DNA from 2 places in the Mixta hanseatica genome. Region 2 is predicted to be linked to the other one. Evidence: predicted binding sites of a transcription regulator. Region 2 holds the regulator's gene; the other holds the start of a gene.

Region 1 (8,431 bases), 710 kb from region 2:
CCAGCTTAGGGAAACTTTGATGCAGCTGCGGAATAATATGCGGCAGCAGATAAGGTCCGACCGTTGGGATCAGTCCGATATGCAAGGGACCAGACATTGCTTCGCCCTGCTGGCTGGCCATCTCCTTTAGCACTTTCACTTCACGCAGAACGGTGCGCGCCTGATCCACCAGCAGCATGCCCGCCTGGGTAAACAGCACCTTACGGCTGGTGCGCTCCAGCAGCATTACGCCCAGTTCATCTTCCAGCTTACGGATCTGTCCGCTTAAGGTAGGCTGGCTAACGTGACAGGCGTCGGCTGCGCGACGGAAATGGCGATGTTCCGCTAAAGAAACCAGGTATTCAAGATCACGAATATTCATTTTATCCTCCGAGCCACGATAGCCCGTGGCAATGAATAGAATAGCAATGAACGATTAGCCCTATCAAGCGGCGATGGGAATAATGCACACCAGAAGTTAATCACATCAAACGCAACGTTAATTAAGAGGTATTGATTCTTATGTTTGCAAGTCAGGAAGGTAAACGCGTCCCGCAGGTAACTTTTCATACGCGTCAGGGCGATAGCTGGGTCGATGTTACAACTGACGAGCTGTTTAAGGGCAAAACCGTTATTGTATTTTCGCTGCCGGGCGCTTTTACGCCCACCTGCTCTTCCAGCCATCTGCCGCGCTACAACGAGTTGGCCAGCGTTTTTGCCCAGCACGGCGTTGACAGCATTCTGTGCGTTTCCGTTAATGACACCTTTGTTATGAACGCCTGGAAAGCCGATCAGCATGCGGAAAACATTACCTTTATTCCAGATGGCAACGGTGATTTCACCCGTGGGATGGAGATGCTGGTAGAGAAAGCTGATTTAGGTTTTGGCCCGCGTTCATGGCGTTATTCCATGCTGGTTCGTGACGGCGTCGTTGCAAAAATGTTTGTTGAGCCGAACAAGCCGGGCGACCCGTTTGAAGTATCCGATGCCGATACGATGCTGCGTTACCTGGCGCCGGAATTTAAAGTGCAGGAATCTGTTTCGCTGTTTACCAAGCCAGGCTGTCCATTCTGCACCAAAGCGAAACAGATGTTGATCGATCGCGGCATTCAGTTTGAAGAAATCGTTCTGGGTCAGGATGCTACCACCGTTAGCCTGCGCGCGATGACCGGTCGTGCGACCGTACCGCAGGTCTTTATCGGTGGACGTCATATCGGCGGCAGCGACGATCTGGAAAAATATTTTAATCTTGTCTAAGAATCCGGGAACCGGCCCCGTTACCCTGGCCGGTTTTCAGATGTGCCTATAAAAAAAATATCTGAAGTCAGAGGTTGGCGGGCTAGTATGCCCGCCTTTTTTTTGCCGTTCGGCCTCAGGCTATTGCAGACGCTGCTTTGCTTGCGCAATGGCGTTGGCAACCTGCTGCGGCGCGACGCCGCCTTTGGCGTTACGTTTATCCAGGCAGGACTGCAGCGACAGAACAGGATAAACATCCTGTTCGATATGCGGGCTGAACTGTTGCAGCTGCGCCAGCGTCAACGCCTCCAGCGCTACGCCCTGACCGATTGCCGCCACTACCGCTTCCCCTACGATATGATGCGCCTCACGGAACGGGACGCCTTTCGCCACCAGATAATCCGCCAGTTCGGTCGCATTGGCATAGCCTTGCTCCGCCGCTTCCTGACAACGCGGGCGTTTTACCTGGATGCCATCCAGCACCAGCACCGACATGTGTAAACAGTCGAGCCAGGTATCAAGCGCATCAAACAGCCCTTCTTTGTCTTCCTGCATATCTTTGTTGTAGGCCAGCGGCAACCCTTTCAGGGTCATCATCATGCCGGTCAGCGCGCCCTGCACCCGACCGCACTTGCCGCGAATCAGCTCCAACGCATCAGGATTTTTCTTTTGCGGCATCAGCGATGAGCCAGATGTGACCCGATCGGATAACTCAACAAAGTTGGCTTCACCGGTATTAAAAAAGATCAGATCTTCAGCAAAACGCGACAGATGCACCATCCCGATCGCCGCATCGGAAAGCAGCTCCAGCGCATGATCGCGATCGGAGACGCTATCCAGGCTGTTGCGCGTGGCGCTGGCAAAGCCCAGCCATTCCGCCAGCTGCTCGCGATCGATTTCATAAGCGGTTCCCGCCAGCGCGCCGCTGCCCAGCGGGCTTACATCCAGACGCTTCAACGTATCCTGTAAACGGCTTTCATCGCGCGCCAGCATCTCAACGTAGGCCAGGCACCAATGAGCAAAGGTTACCGGCTGCGCACGTTGCAAATGCGTATAGCCCGGCATAACCGCATCCTGGTTGGCTTCGGCAGTGACGACTAACGCCTGCTGCAGTTCACGCACCGCGCTCAGCAGCAGCAAGACCTGCTCTTTGCACCAGAGCTTTAAATCGGTGGCAACCTGATCGTTACGGCTACGTCCGGTATGCAGCTTTTTGCCCAGCGCGCCCACTTTTTCAATCAGTCGGCCTTCAACCCAGCTATGGATATCCTCAGCATCACTTTGCAGGATTTGCTGCGGATTGGCGCGCACCTCTTCCAGCAACGTATTCAGCGCAACTTCCAGCTGCTGCTGCTCATCCTGAGTTAATACGTTAACGGTCACCAGTGCTTTCGACCAGGCCACAGAGCCGATAATATCCTGCTCGGCCAGGCGATAATCAAAGCGCAGCGAATCGTTGAACTGTTTAAACCGTCCATCAGCCGCCTGTGTAAACCGTCCACCCCATAGTGCCATCTTGAATGCTCCTGAAATCTGTTGCGCGCAAGGCTCAGCCTGGCTTGTTATCAGGGCGGCCTACCGCTCGCCGCCCGTTGCCATCCCGGTTATTTCTTCTCGTTCAGCGCCCGAATGCGTGAAGAGAGGGAGAACAGACGGATAAAGCCGCCCGCATGGCTGTGATCGTAAACTTCATCTTCACCGAAGGTGGCAAACTCTTCAGAATACAGGCTGTTCGCTGATTTCTTCTGAATCGCCGTCACCTGGCCTTTATACAGCTGCAGCACCACTTCGCCGTTCACTTCGGTCGCCAGCGACTCAGCGGCAGCCTGTAGCGATTTACGCAGCGGAGCGAACCAGCGTCCGTCATACACCACGTATGACATCTCCAGACCTAGCTGCTCGCGCCATTTAAAGCTATCGCGATCCAGCACCAGCTGTTCTACCGCGCGCAGCGCGTTAACCATAATGGTGCCGCCGGGGGTTTCATAGCAGCCACGTGATTTAATACCGACCAGACGGTTTTCTACGATATCGATACGGCCCACGCCATGTTTCGCGCCCAGCGCATTCAGTTTATCCAGGCACTGGAACGGGCTCAGCTGCTCGCCGTTAACCGCAACCACGCGTCCTTTCTCTACCGTTACCGTCACCTGTTCCGGCTGATCCGGCGCTTCCTGCGGATCGACAGTCCAGACCCAGCAATCTTTATTCGGTGCGTTCCACGGGCTTTCCAGCACGCCGCCTTCGGTAGAAATATGCCAGGCGTTTTCATCACGGCTGTAGATTTTTTCCAGCGAGGCGGTGGTTGGGATATCACGTGCTTTCAGGTAATCAAGCAGCGCTTCACGTGAACGCAGATTCCACTCACGCCACGGCGCGACCACTTTCAGCTGCGGCGCCAACGCGGTATAAGTGGTTTCGAAACGGACCTGGTCGTTACCTTTGCCGGTTGCACCGTGACACAGCGCATCCGCGCCCACTTTCAGCGCCAGCTCAACCTGCGCTTTAGCTATAATCGGACGCGCCATGGAGGTGCCCAGCAGGTAGCTGCCTTCATACAGCGCGCCGGTTTGCAGCACCGGATAAACGTAGTCACGGATAAACTCTTCACGCAGATCGGCAACATGACATTCTGACGCGCCGGACTGCAGCGCTTTCTTCTCTACGCCGACTAAATCTTCGCGGTCCTGGCCAATATCCGCCACAAAAGCGACCACTTCACAGCCGTAGTTCTCTTTCAGCCACGGAATAATGGCGGACGTATCCAGACCACCCGAGTAAGCCAGAACGATTTTCTTGATGCCTTGATTTTGCATGTCTTAATCCTTGAATGTTTATGCTTTATGCGTAGATCCGGGTGCCAATAGACACGCCGTTAAACAGTGAGGGCAGTTGCTCTGCATGACGCCAGCTGGCGATATCGACCGGACGGCCCAGCGTACGCGCCGCATCAAGAGCTGCATGGACTTTAACAATCATGCCGTCGGTAATAATGCCCTGCGCGATCAGCTGCTCCGCTTTCGCCGTCGTCATTTCAGCAATCCGCTGGCCTTTGCCATCAAGAATGCCGCTAACGTCAGAGAGTAAAACCAGGTCTGCGCCCAGCGTCGCCGCCAGCGCCGTGGCCGCCTGATCGGCGTTAACGTTCATTAGCTGGCCCGCTTCGGTAATGCCGATAGAGCTGATAACCGGCATATAGCCCGCCTGCAGCAGCGTATTCAGCAGCGCCGGCGAACCAGGCAGTGCATTGCCGACATGGCCCAGCTCTTCATCAAACTGAGCAACGTTCGCCATGCCGCCGTCGCCCAGGCAAAGGCCAACCGCCTGAATATGATGTTTCTTTGCCCAGGCAAGCAGGGTTTTGTTCGCCGTGCCCGCCAGCGCGCCGGTGATGATGTCGATCTGATCGGCGGGCGTCACGCGCAGGCCGTTTTTCTTTTGTACCGGCAGCGCCAGCTTTTTCATTAGTTCGTCAACCAGACAGCCGCCGCCGTGAACGATCAGCAGAGGACGCTGATGCGCTTCCCGGTACGTCACCAGTGCTGTAAACAGACGCGTCAGCGCTTCTTCGCTATCCAGCAGCACGCCGCCCAGTTTGATAATTAATGGAGTGGTCATAGTAAGTATCCGCTTAAATAAGTGACTGGGTTTCCGGGAAACCAAAACGAATATTAAGGCACTGCACCGCCTGCGAGGCCGCGCCCTTCAACAGATTATCTTCCGCCGCCACCACGATCAGATGCTCGTCCTGCACGGCGAAGCCGATATCGCAGAACGGCAGGCCAACCACCGATTTCAGCGCCGGTACGCCCTGCTCATAGATGCGTACCAGTGGTTTATCCTGATAGGCGTTGTGGAACGCTTCGGCGACATCGTCGCGGCTAACGCCCGGCTGCAGGCGACAGGTAATCGTGGCCAGAATACCGCGCGGGAAATTGCCCAAATGCGGCGTAAAAATAACCGGCACGCCAAGGTGTGCAACGATTTCAGGATGATGACGATGATTGAAAATGCCGTAAGGCTGCAGGCTGACTTCACAGAAGCTGTTATTCAGGCTGGCTTTGCGTCCGGCGCCGCTCACGCCGCTGGTGGCGTTAATCACTGGCCACTGCGCATCATTCAACAATCCCGCCTCGATTAACGGCTTTAGCGCCAGCTGCGCGGCGGTTGGATAACAGCCAGGCACCGCTATCAACTGCGCCTCTTTCACCGCATCGTGCTGCCATTCCGCCAGGCCATAAACCGCTTTTTCCAGCCACGCGCTATGCTGATGAGTAAAACCGTAGTAGCGCGTATAAAAATCCGCATCGTTAACGCGGAATGCGCCGGAGAGATCGAAGACGACGCAGCCCGCCGCCAGAAACTGTGGGGCGAGATCGTGGCTAACTTCATGGGCGGTGGCGAGGAAAACCACATCCACCTTGTCGGCCCAGAGGGAGACATCGCTCAGCGGTTCCAGCGGCAGATCCAGAATCCCTTTTAGCTGCGGATGCAAATCGGAAAGACGTTTTCCGGCATCCGGACTTTGCGCTGAAACCGCTAAAGCGGTTATGTTCATATGCGGATGACGATTCAGGAAGGTCGCCAGCTCAACGCCAGCATAACCACTGGCACCTACAATCAGCGTATTCAACATCAGGCTGTATACCTTTTACAGTCATTCAGATCCGGTGTGCAGCCGTGTCGCCGCGCGCCCATAAAGTTTAACGTCAGTCAGCGGGTAAATTCGTTTCCCATCCCGCGCACGTTATTGTATTTTTATTCACTATTAATGCATGAATATTGATACATCCTAACTCAAGGACCGTCAACAGTGAAGACAAAATTACCGCCTTTTATCGAACTTTACCGCCAGCTAATAGCCACGCCATCCATCAGCGCCACCGATAGCGCGCTCGATCAGAGCAATGAAAGTTTAATCACTCTGCTGGCCGGCTGGTTCCGTGATTTAGGGTTCAGTGTGGAAGTGCAGCCGGTACCGGGAACGCGGCATAAATTCAATATGCTGGCTAAAAGCGGCGCAGGCGCAGGCGGCCTGTTACTGGCGGGACATACCGATACGGTTCCCTTTGATGATGGGCGCTGGACACGCGATCCTTTTACCCTCGCCGAGCATGACAACAAGCTGTACGGCCTCGGCACCGCAGATATGAAAGGGTTTTTCGCCTTTATTCTTGATGCGCTGCGGGATGTCGATATCAGCGCCTTCAAAAAACCGCTCTATATTCTCGCTACGGCGGATGAAGAAACCACGATGGCGGGCGCCAAATACTTTGCGGAATCCACCAGGCTGCGTCCGGACTGCGCAATTATTGGCGAACCGACATCGCTGAAGCCGGTGCGGGCGCATAAGGGTCATCTCTCTAACGCGATTCGCGTAGAGGGACAATCGGGCCACTCCAGCGATCCGGCGCGCGGCGTCAATGCTATCGAACTGATGCATGAAGCTATCGGTCATCTGATGCAGTTGCGTAATACGCTAAAAGAGCGTTATCACCATGACGGCTTTGCTATTCCTTATCCCACAATGAATTTCGGTCATATCCACGGCGGCGATGCGGCGAACCGCATTTGCGCCTGCTGTGAGTTGCATATGGATATTCGTCCGCTGCCGGGCCTGACGCTGAGCGATCTGGACGAACTGCTGAATGAGGCGCTGGCGCCGGTTAGCGTACGCTGGCCGGGCCGTTTGACGGTGGCCGAACTCCATCCTCCCATTCCAGGCTACGAATGCCCGCGTGAGCATCAGCTGGTTCAGGTGGTAGAAAAGCTGCTGGGTACGCCAACGGAAGTGGTGAATTATTGCACCGAAGCGCCCTTTATTCAGCAGCTGTGTCCCACGCTGGTATTAGGGCCGGGCTCCATTAATCAGGCGCATCAGCCAGACGAATTTATTGATATGGCATTTATTAAGCCGACGCGTGAGTTGATTGGACAGATGGTTAACCATTTTTGTCACTGATTGGCATCATTTGGGGCAATTCACTGCTAAAACGGTAAATTGCTCCTGCAAAATTTCAACTTTGCCGATAAGAATAACTTATCCCACTCCGCCCTTATGAAATTTCTTAAATTACCGGCAGTTACCCGCATGATGCGGCACGTTTTACGCAATTGACGAATGGTCAGTTACATGGCTAGATAAAAGGCGGCGTTATGCCCGCAAGGGTAAAAATTAAAAGACAAGAAGGGTGTCAGGGGTCATATGAACGAACAATATTCCGCAATGCGAAGTAATGTCAGTATGCTCGGCAAACTGCTCGGGGATACGATTAAGGATGCGCTGGGAGAAAACATCCTTGATCGGGTGGAAACCATCCGCAAACTCTCCAAGTCATCCCGCGCGGGAAATGACACTCATCGTCAGGAGCTGTTAACCACTTTACAGAATCTCTCCAATGACGAGTTATTACCGGTAGCACGCGCTTTCAGCCAGTTCCTCAACCTGACCAACGTGGCTGAACAATACCAGACCATTTCACCGAATGATGAAGGCGCTAACCATCCGGAACTGATGAAAAAAGCGTTCGAGCGTCTGAAGCAGCAGCCTGACCTGAACGAGACGGATATCCGTGAAGCGATTGAATCGCTTTCGCTGGAATTGGTCCTCACCGCCCATCCTACCGAAATTACACGCCGTACCCTGATTCATAAGCTGGTTGAGGTAAATACCTGTTTAAAACAGCTCGATCATAATGATATTTCTGACTATGACCGCAACCAGATTATGCGCCGCCTGCGTCAGCTGGTCGCGCAGGCATGGCATACCGATGAAATCCGTAAATATCGCCCTTCTCCTGTCGATGAAGCTAAATGGGGCTTTGCGGTGGTGGAAAACAGCCTGTGGGATGGCGTACCCAATTTTCTGCGCGAGCTGAATGAACAGGTCGAAGAAACCTTTGGTTATACCTTGCCGGTGGACTTTGTGCCGGTGCAGTTTACCTCATGGATGGGCGGCGACCGCGACGGCAACCCCAACGTCACCGCCAGCATCACCCATCATGTTCTGCAACTGAGCCGCTGGAAAGCCGCCGACCTTTTCCTGCGCGATATCGGCGTGCTGATATCCGAACTGTCGATGTCGGAATGTACCGACGAACTGCGCAAACTGTGTGGCGATCCGCAGGCACTGGAACCCTACCGCGAAATTTTAAAACGTCTGCGTACGCAGCTGATGACCACTCAGGCTTACCTGGAACGCCGTCTGAAAGGCGAC
Region 2 (8,431 bases):
CGCACCGGTGGTGATGATGCTGCTCTGCTGTATCTGGGCGGGTTTCTGCGTCTGGGTTTCTTCATTGATGCGGGTTGAAAACTCCTATGCGCTGGGGCTGGCGGGCTATACCGCGCTGATTATCGTGGTCAGCGTTGATTTAACCGCCGGCACGCCGATGCTGGCTCCGCAGTTTGCGGTAGAACGCTGCAGCGAGATTGTGATTGGCATCATCTCGGCGATTTTGGCGGATATGGTGTTCTCGCCGCGCTCAATCAAAAAGGTAATAGATAAAGAGATCGAATCGCTGCTGCTGGATCACTATCGTCTATTGCAGCTTTGCGTGGCCCATGGCGATAAGGAAGAGGTAGATAAGGCGTGGGGCAACCTGGTGCGTCGGACCACCACCCTTAATGGTATGCGCAGCCAGTTGAATATGGAATCGTCACGCTGGCAGCGGGCAAACCGCCGTTTGAAAGGGATGCATACGCTGTCGCTGACGCTGATTACCCAGGCGGCGGAAACCTTTTTGATCCAAAATTCCCGCCCGGAATATATTCCACCGCAGTATCGGCTGCTGCTGGAAAAAGAGGTGAATAACCTTAACGACCTGCACAAGCATCTGAAAAATTTACGCCGCGTGATAAGCGCCTCGGGCAGCAAAAGCACGCCGATTACGCTGGGTAGCTGGGTTGGGGCCGCAACGCAGTATTTGATGCTGTTAAAAGGGGTGCAAACCAACAGCAGCATCAGTCAGCAGGAAGAAGGGCTGCTGAACAATGAGGTGGAAGTTGTGCGCGCGCGCTCCGCGGAGACCCATCATGCGATGATTAACGGTATCCGAACTTTCGTGGCTACCGCGCTGGGTACGCTGTTCTGGTTATACAGCGGCTGGACCTCCGGCAGCGGCTGTATGTTGATGCTGGCGGTGATTACCGCGCTGGCGATGCGGGCGCCCAACCCTCTGATGATGGCGAAAGACTTCCTTTACGGTATGACGGTGGCGGTCCCGCTGGGGGCGCTCTACTTCATGTTGATTATGCCCTCTACGCAGCAGAGTATGCTGCTGCTGTGCATCGCTATCGGCGCGCTGGCGTTTGTCGCCGGGATCTTTATTCAGCGACGGCAACTGGGCACGCTCGGGGCATTTGTCGGCACGCTGAATGTCCTGGTGTTGGATAACCCGATGTCGTTCTCGGTGGACGCATTTCTGGATAACGCGCTGGGCCAGGTGATCGGCTGTTTCGTGGCGCTGATGGTCATCCTGATTATTCGCGATAAATCGCGCGCGCGCACCGGCCGCACGCTGCTGAACCGCTTTATGTATGCGGCGGTATCGGCGCTGACCACCAACCCCGCGCGACGTAAAGAGAACCATCTGCCCGCGCTGTATCAGCAGCTGTTTTTACTGTTGAACCTGTTCCCCGGCGATATTGATAAATACCGGCTGGCGCTGACGTTGATTATTGGCCATCAGCGCCTGCGTAACGCTGAGATCCCGGTGAATGCCGATCTCTCCGCGTTTCATAAGCAGCTACGCTATACTGCTGACCGGGTGATTGCTTCACGTAGCGATGAAAAACGACGTTACTACTATCACAAGCTGCTGCGCGAGTTTGATACCTATCAGGAAAAGCTCCAGCAGTACCAGGCGCCGCTAAGCGTGACCGAGCCGGTGAAGCGTCTGGCCGATATGCTGAAAAAATATCAGAATACCCTGATCAATATTTGATCCTGCCGCCGGTGCCTTCTGGCACCGGCTTTTTGCCTGTTTTCCCTGTTTCCTGCTGCGCTGAAACCAGAGGCCTGAGCTTTGCCAACTATACTTGGCACAACAGGATGACAAAAACAGGAGCGTAAAATGTCCCATTCCCTGCAAGATCACGAATTATTCCAGACGGGCTGTCTGATTAACGGCCAGTGGCAAACCCTGAGCGAAACCTTTGACGTGCTTAATCCAGCCAGCGGAGAAGTGATTGCCCGCGTTGCTAAAGGCGGTAAGCGCGAAACCGAACAGGCTATTGCCGCAGCCGAGCGCGCATTTCCCGCCTGGCGCGCCCTGACGGCGAAGCAGCGCTCGGAAATCCTTTACCGCTGGTATCAGCTGATGATCGAAAATAAACGCTGGCTGGGGCAGTTGATGACCGCTGAACAGGGGAAACCGCTGAAAGAGGCGGAAGGCGAAGTGGAATATGCCGCCAGCTTTATTCAGTGGTTTGCCGAGCAGGCCAAGCGCGTTAATGGCGAAATCATCCCACCGGCTAAAAGCGGCGCGCGCATTCTGGCGACGCGTGGACCGATCGGCGTAGTCGCGGCGATTACCCCATGGAATTTCCCGATGGCGATGCTGACGCGCAAGCTTGGCCCGGCGCTGGCGGCCGGCTGTACCGGCATTATCAAACCGGCCAACAACACGCCGCTTTCCGCTTTTGCCCTGCTGGCGCTGGCGCAAAAGGCAGGCGTGCCCGATGGCGTATTGAATGGCGTAGCCGGCGATACGCACGCCATCAGCGACGCCATTATGGCCAGCAGCGCGGTACGCAAAATCTCTTTTACCGGCTCCACCGCCGTAGGCAAAACGCTGATGCGTAACGCCGCGGAAACGATGAAAAAAATCTCAATGGAGCTGGGCGGCAACGCGCCTTATATCGTCTTTGAGGATGCGGATATCGATGCAGCAGTGCAGGGAGCGGTCGCCAATAAATTCCGTAATGCCGGGCAGGTATGCGTTAGCGTAAATCGCTTTTTTATTCACGAAGCAGTTTACGATCGTTTCGTTAATCAGCTGGCAGAAGAAGTCAGCAAGCTGAAAGTTGGTAACGGCATGGATGAGGGCGTGGTGGTAGGGCCGTTAATCAATGCTGCAGCGGTAGATAAAGTAGAGGAGCACGTTAAAGATGCGCAGGCGAAGGGGGGACGTATTGTCACTGGCGGCGCGCGACATGCTTTGGGCGGCAATTTTTGGCAGCCAACAGTCATTGCCGATGCCAGTGAAGAGATGAAGCTATCACGGGAAGAGACCTTCGGCCCGGTCGCGGCCTGTTTTCGTTTTAGCGATGAGGATGAGGTTATCCGCCGGGCAAACGCCACGGAGTATGGCCTGGCCGCCTACTTTTATACGCAAAATTTGCAGCGGGTGTTTCGCGTCTCCTCTGCGCTGGAAAGCGGCATGATTGGTATCAACGAATGCGCAGTATCCACCGAGCTGGCACCTTTCGGCGGCGTAAAAGAGTCCGGGCTGGGACGCGAAGGCTCAGTATTAGGTATGGAAGAGTATCTGGAAGTAAAAGCCCTGCATATCGGTGGTCTGTAAGCAGATTGGGCGCTCAGGCGCCCAGTTGCGTATTAAGGAGCAGCCGCATGAAAAAAGAGATTTTCGACTTTGATGAGATTGTCGATCAGGCGCATTTTTATCGCCAGTTCAGCGAACGCTTTGCGCTTAACGATCGGTTAATTGTGGATCTGGATTCATTATGGGATGCCGTCACCCAATCGCAGCTGCCGTTACCGGTAGAAATTGAGTTCATTCATTTAGGCGCCGGCCAAAAACGCCGCTATGGCGCGTTGATTTTACTGTTTGATGAGGCGGAAGAGGAGCTGGAAGGTCAGCTGCGTTTTAATGTCCGCCAGTCGAAAAAAAGCCAATAAAAAAGGCCCCAAACAGCAGGGCCAAAGGGTTCGTCAGCAGCTGACGAGGAATTGCTTATAGAATTTTACTGGCGTTAATTTTCAGACCTTCAGGCTCGCTAATTATTTATAGATTTCAGCGGTAGCGTGGTAGTTACCGTTGGCATAAGCCTCAACAACACGGTAAGCAGACGCGCCTTCTTTATCCGCTTTCTGCGACAGATGTTGGCGAATTGCAGTTGGGCTGGCATCGATACCGCTAACGGAAATGGTGCCAATTGGCTGCAGGTTTTGGCTGGCGACGTCTTGTTGCGTGACCAGATCGGCCGCGGCTACGCCGAATGAAAGCAGTGAGGCCAGACCTAAAGCGGCAAAGGTAAATGTAGTTTTCATCTCTTACTCCTGAATATGGGTGTTATGGCAGCCTGGATGGCTTGATAGCGATTATTATTTCTGGGGCTGCCTGGGTCGTTCATCGGGTAAAGCGGTTTACAACCGGATTAGGTTCCGCTTATTTATACAGTTCAGCAGTGACGTGATAGTTATCGTTGTTACGCGCTTCGATAATGCGATACGCACTGGCGCCCTGACGTTCGGCTTTTGCCTGCAGCGCCTGATGAATATCCATCGGCGTACCTGCTACACCACTCACGCTTACCGTACCCACAGACTGCAGATTTTGCGCCTGCTCTGCGTTAATGGATTCTGCGGCAAAAGCGCCAAATGACAGGGTAGAAAGAAGCCCTACGGCTGCGATGGTAGTTTTAATGTTCATTGATCTGTTCCTCGTCTTCTGTTTTTGTCTTTATTTGCTCTGTGATCCGCATCACGAAAACAAGTATAGATCTAATCACGTATGAAATTAATATTCTGCTAATAATGTTTTGTTGTGACACTTTAGCCAATGACGGTTTTTTTATAACGTTAAGTTATAAAAGGTGCACATATTTTGCTCTATTGCCGTTATTTTTTAACCAAAACAATGATATGAGAGACTTTATCTATTTGTGCTTTGTCTGCTGGCCAAATACACCAGTGAAAACAAAAAGGCAGTGATATGCCCTGATTTATAGCCATAAAGGCAGCACGATATGCGAATGAGGTGCCTGGGCAGGCTTTCTGGCGACAGTCGCTTATTCCATTTGGCGCTGATAGTACGGTTTATTAACAGCCTGGAACGGATAACGGACAGTGAATGAATAATCAAAGCGTCGACGGAAAGTCATCATGGCAAGCTACGAGCGACCACGACAGATGACGGACGGTGGCGGCAGGTAAACAGGTACCAGCGGCGGGTTAAAATATCAGCGGCAGGTAAAGAGAGATATAAGCGTCGAGTGCGAGAGAACAGCGGGATCGCTTACCTAAGGGCCACGATCCCGCTTTACTTACAGCTCTTGCTCAAACAGATTCAGGATAGCTTCATAAAGTTGTTTTACGGTAAAGGCGCGCGCCGGGGTAATAAAAATGGTGTCGTCACCGGCAATAGTCCCAAGGATCCCTTCCGCTTTACCTAATGAGTCCAGCAGGCGCGCGATCAGCTGCGCTGCGCCAGGGCTGGTATGAATCACCACCAGCGCATCATTGTAATCAATATCCAATACCAGATTTTTAAGCGGTGAAGTGGTGGTTGGCACCCCCAGTTCGGCTGGCAGGCAATAGACCATCTCCATCTTGGCGTTACGGGTACGCACCGCACCAAACTTAGTCAGCATGCGGGAAACTTTCGACTGATTGATATTGTCGAAGCCTTCTTCCTGTAGAGCGGTCACGATCTCGCCCTGCGAGCTGAATTTTTCTTCTTTCAGCAAAGCTTTAAACGCTTTAATCAGATCTTCTTGTTTAGATGGGTTACGCATAGGCTACCGATAATATAAAAACAGTGTGAAGCCCGGCCTGCAGGCGATACATTATTATGCATTTAAATGAATGTTTATGCAAATAAGCGGCGGCGAATAATAGCTTTGCCGCGCAGTGGGCGCGCATTTTACCAGACTTTCCGCGCAGAGAAAATTTACGCTGAGCGCATAGCTATGGCAGACGAAGTGAAGGAATTGTTATAAAATTGATGTTGTTCTGCTAAGCGCGAACGGTGTAAGGTATTGCTGATTAATCAATCTGTATCCGGTTACGATCAGTGTCGGTTCTGTACGTAATGCGGTCATTTTCACCCGTTTTCGCTGGTGGTTTGTGCCTTGCTACGCAAAACGATGACAACGTCCTCGCTATTACTTCTCAGGTCCTCCAGCATTGTACCCCGCTGGATTCCGGCATTTTTCTGCTCACAATAATAAGGAGTTTAGGATGAAAGTTGCAGTTCTCGGTGCGGCTGGTGGTATCGGCCAGGCACTCGCACTTCTGCTAAAAACCCAGCTGCCTGCGGGTTCAGAACTCTCTCTGTACGATATTGCTCCCGTAACGCCCGGTGTGGCCGTTGATTTAAGCCACATTCCTACACCGGTTAAAATCAAAGGGTTCAGCGGTGAAGATGCAACGCCTGCGCTGCAGGGCGCCGATGTAGTATTGATCTCTGCCGGCGTGGCGCGTAAGCCGGGTATGGATCGCTCCGACCTGTTTAATGTTAACGCCGGCATCGTGCGCAACCTGATTGAGCAGGTGGCGAAAACCGCCCCTAAAGCGCTGATCGGCATCATTACCAACCCGGTTAACACCACTGTCGCCATTGCCGCGGAAGTGCTGAAAAAAGCCGGCGTGTACGATAAAAATCGTCTGTTCGGCGTGACGACGCTGGATATCATCCGCTCTAATACGTTTGTTGCCGAGCTGAAAGGCAAACAGCCGACCGAGCTGAACGTGCCGGTGGTGGGTGGGCATTCTGGCGTAACCATTCTGCCGTTGCTTTCTCAGGTGCCTGGCGTTTCTTTCAGCGAGCAGGAAGTGGCTGATCTGACCAAACGTATCCAGAATGCGGGTACCGAAGTGGTGGAAGCGAAGGCGGGTGGCGGATCCGCTACGCTGTCGATGGGGCAGGCAGCGGCACGCTTTGGCCTGTCGCTGGTACGCGCGCTGCAGGGTGAAAGCAACGTGGTTGAATGCGCCTATGTTGAAGGCGATGGCGAGTATGCCCGTTTCTTCTCGCAGCCGCTGCTGCTGGGTAAAGAGGGCGTTGCCGAGCGTCGTCCGATTGGCCAACTGAGCGACTTTGAACAAAAAGCGCTGGAAGGCATGCTGGATACGTTGAAGAAAGATATTCAGCTGGGCGAAGAGTTTGTTAAGTAAGATCGCGCCTGTGAAAAAGGGAGCCTGAGGCTCCCTTTTTTCTTGTCGGGCAGCGACTATTGCGCCGGATATTCCTGAATGGTGGCTTTCAGCGTCAGTTTGCGATCGTTACGAATAACCTGCACATCAATGACCGAGCCTGGGCGTATCTCCGCCACCTGATCCATGGTTTCCTGCGCAGAAACGGCGGGCTTGCCGTTTACGTTAATAATCAGATCGTTAACCTGAATACCGGCTTTGGCTGCCGGGCCTTCCGGCGCAACGTTATTCACCACGATGCCCTGGATATGATCCATTCCGGCATTCTGCCCATGCAGCGGCGGCACTTCGCGGCCGGTAATGCCGATATAGCCACGAATAACCCGCCCGTCACGGATCAGCTTATCCATAATTTTGGTTGCCAGTGCGGTAGGAATTGCAAAGCCGATGCCTTCAGGCGTTTCACCATCGTTACTTTTATCGAAAGAGAGCGTATTGATGCCCATCAGCTCGCCCAGCGAGTTGATTAGCGCGCCGCCTGAGTTACCCCGATTAATCGAGGCGTCGGTTTGCAGAAAGTTTTGCCGTCCGGAAGGGCTTAAGCCAACGCGGCCAGTGGCGCTGATGATGCCCTGCGTTACGGTTTGTCCCAGGTTATAAGGATTACCGATAGCCATTACGATATCGCCGACATGCGCGATACGTTCACGGTTAATGGGAATCACCGGTAAATTCGTCGCGGTGATTTTCAGCACCGCCAGATCGGTCAGGCTATCCGAACCGACCAGCATGGCTTCAATAAAGCGTCCGTCCTGTAACGCGACGATAATCTGATCGGCGCCGTTAATGACGTGACGGTTAGTCAGGATATAACCTTTATTGTTCATTATCACGCCGGAGCCGAGCGTGGTAATGCCTCGCCCGTTACTGCTCGACGCGCTGCGGTTATAAACGTTTACCACGGCCGGAACGGCGCGGCGTACACCCTGATTAAAGCTAAATGGCGTTTGATCGGCGCTGCTTTCCGGTTCGGAAAGCAAACTGTTGCCGATGCGCAACGCGGGCATCACCGCCAGTAAAATACCTGCGACGATCAGCCCCAGAACTACCGAGCGCAAGAGTTTAGGAAACATGATGTTAAGCTATATCGGAAAAGAACTGGGGCAGAATATCATGACTCAGGCGGACACACACGAGCTTGTGTCCGCCATATGCCAGGGCTTGTTAGCGCAGCAGCAAGTAGAGGCTCTCACCGCCACGTACCACATTCAGCGCCAGGAAAGGCGGCTTGCTGGCCAATACCTTACGCATCTCGTCCAGATTCTGCACCCGCGTGCGGTTAACGCCGATGATGACATCATCTTTTTGCAAACCGATCTGTTCGGCTGGCGTGCCTTTCTGGACGCTGTCAACCTTCACGCCTTTATTACCATCCGGCAGCTGACCATCGCTGAGCGATGCGCCCTGTAACGCTGGGGTCATCAGTTCATCGCTGTTCATGCTGCGCGCGCTGGCATCCAGTTTCACCATCACGCTCAGCGGCTTCCCTTCGCGCAGCAGGCCGATTTTGACCTCTTTGCCCGGCGGCGTGGTGCCGATTTTTACC

Evidence for each region. The regulator ArgR, encoded in region 2, controls arginine synthesis, uptake and breakdown. The targets are predictions, from matches to a motif close to ANTGAATAAAAATACANT.
Region 1: a site for ArgR is predicted at 5,965-5,982, ahead of argC (N-acetyl-gamma-glutamyl-phosphate reductase). Genes of this name have one in related genera too.

Annotation. Positions count from the first base shown of each region.
Region 1 is NZ_CP082904.1:4,095,833-4,104,263, forward strand. Features, by position in the region: gene oxyR (DNA-binding transcriptional regulator OxyR) at 1-361, opposite strand, end outside; gene K6958_RS19420 (glutathione peroxidase) at 502-1,236, shown strand; gene argH (argininosuccinate lyase) at 1,357-2,730, opposite strand; gene K6958_RS19430 (argininosuccinate synthase) at 2,820-4,031, opposite strand; gene argB (acetylglutamate kinase) at 4,057-4,833, opposite strand; gene argC (N-acetyl-gamma-glutamyl-phosphate reductase) at 4,847-5,851, opposite strand; gene argE (acetylornithine deacetylase) at 6,029-7,177, shown strand; gene ppc (phosphoenolpyruvate carboxylase) at 7,421-8,431, shown strand, end outside.
Region 2 is NZ_CP082904.1:501,195-509,625, forward strand. Features, by position in the region: gene aaeB (p-hydroxybenzoic acid efflux pump subunit AaeB) at 1-1,711, shown strand, start outside; gene K6958_RS02375 (NAD-dependent succinate-semialdehyde dehydrogenase) at 1,841-3,292, shown strand; gene K6958_RS02380 (barstar family protein) at 3,340-3,627, shown strand; gene yhcN (peroxide/acid stress response protein YhcN) at 3,730-3,999, opposite strand; gene yhcN (peroxide/acid stress response protein YhcN) at 4,118-4,381, opposite strand; gene argR (transcriptional regulator ArgR) at 4,995-5,465, opposite strand; gene mdh (malate dehydrogenase) at 5,911-6,846, shown strand; gene degS (outer membrane-stress sensor serine endopeptidase DegS) at 6,903-7,958, opposite strand; gene degQ (serine endoprotease DegQ) at 8,050-8,431, opposite strand, start outside.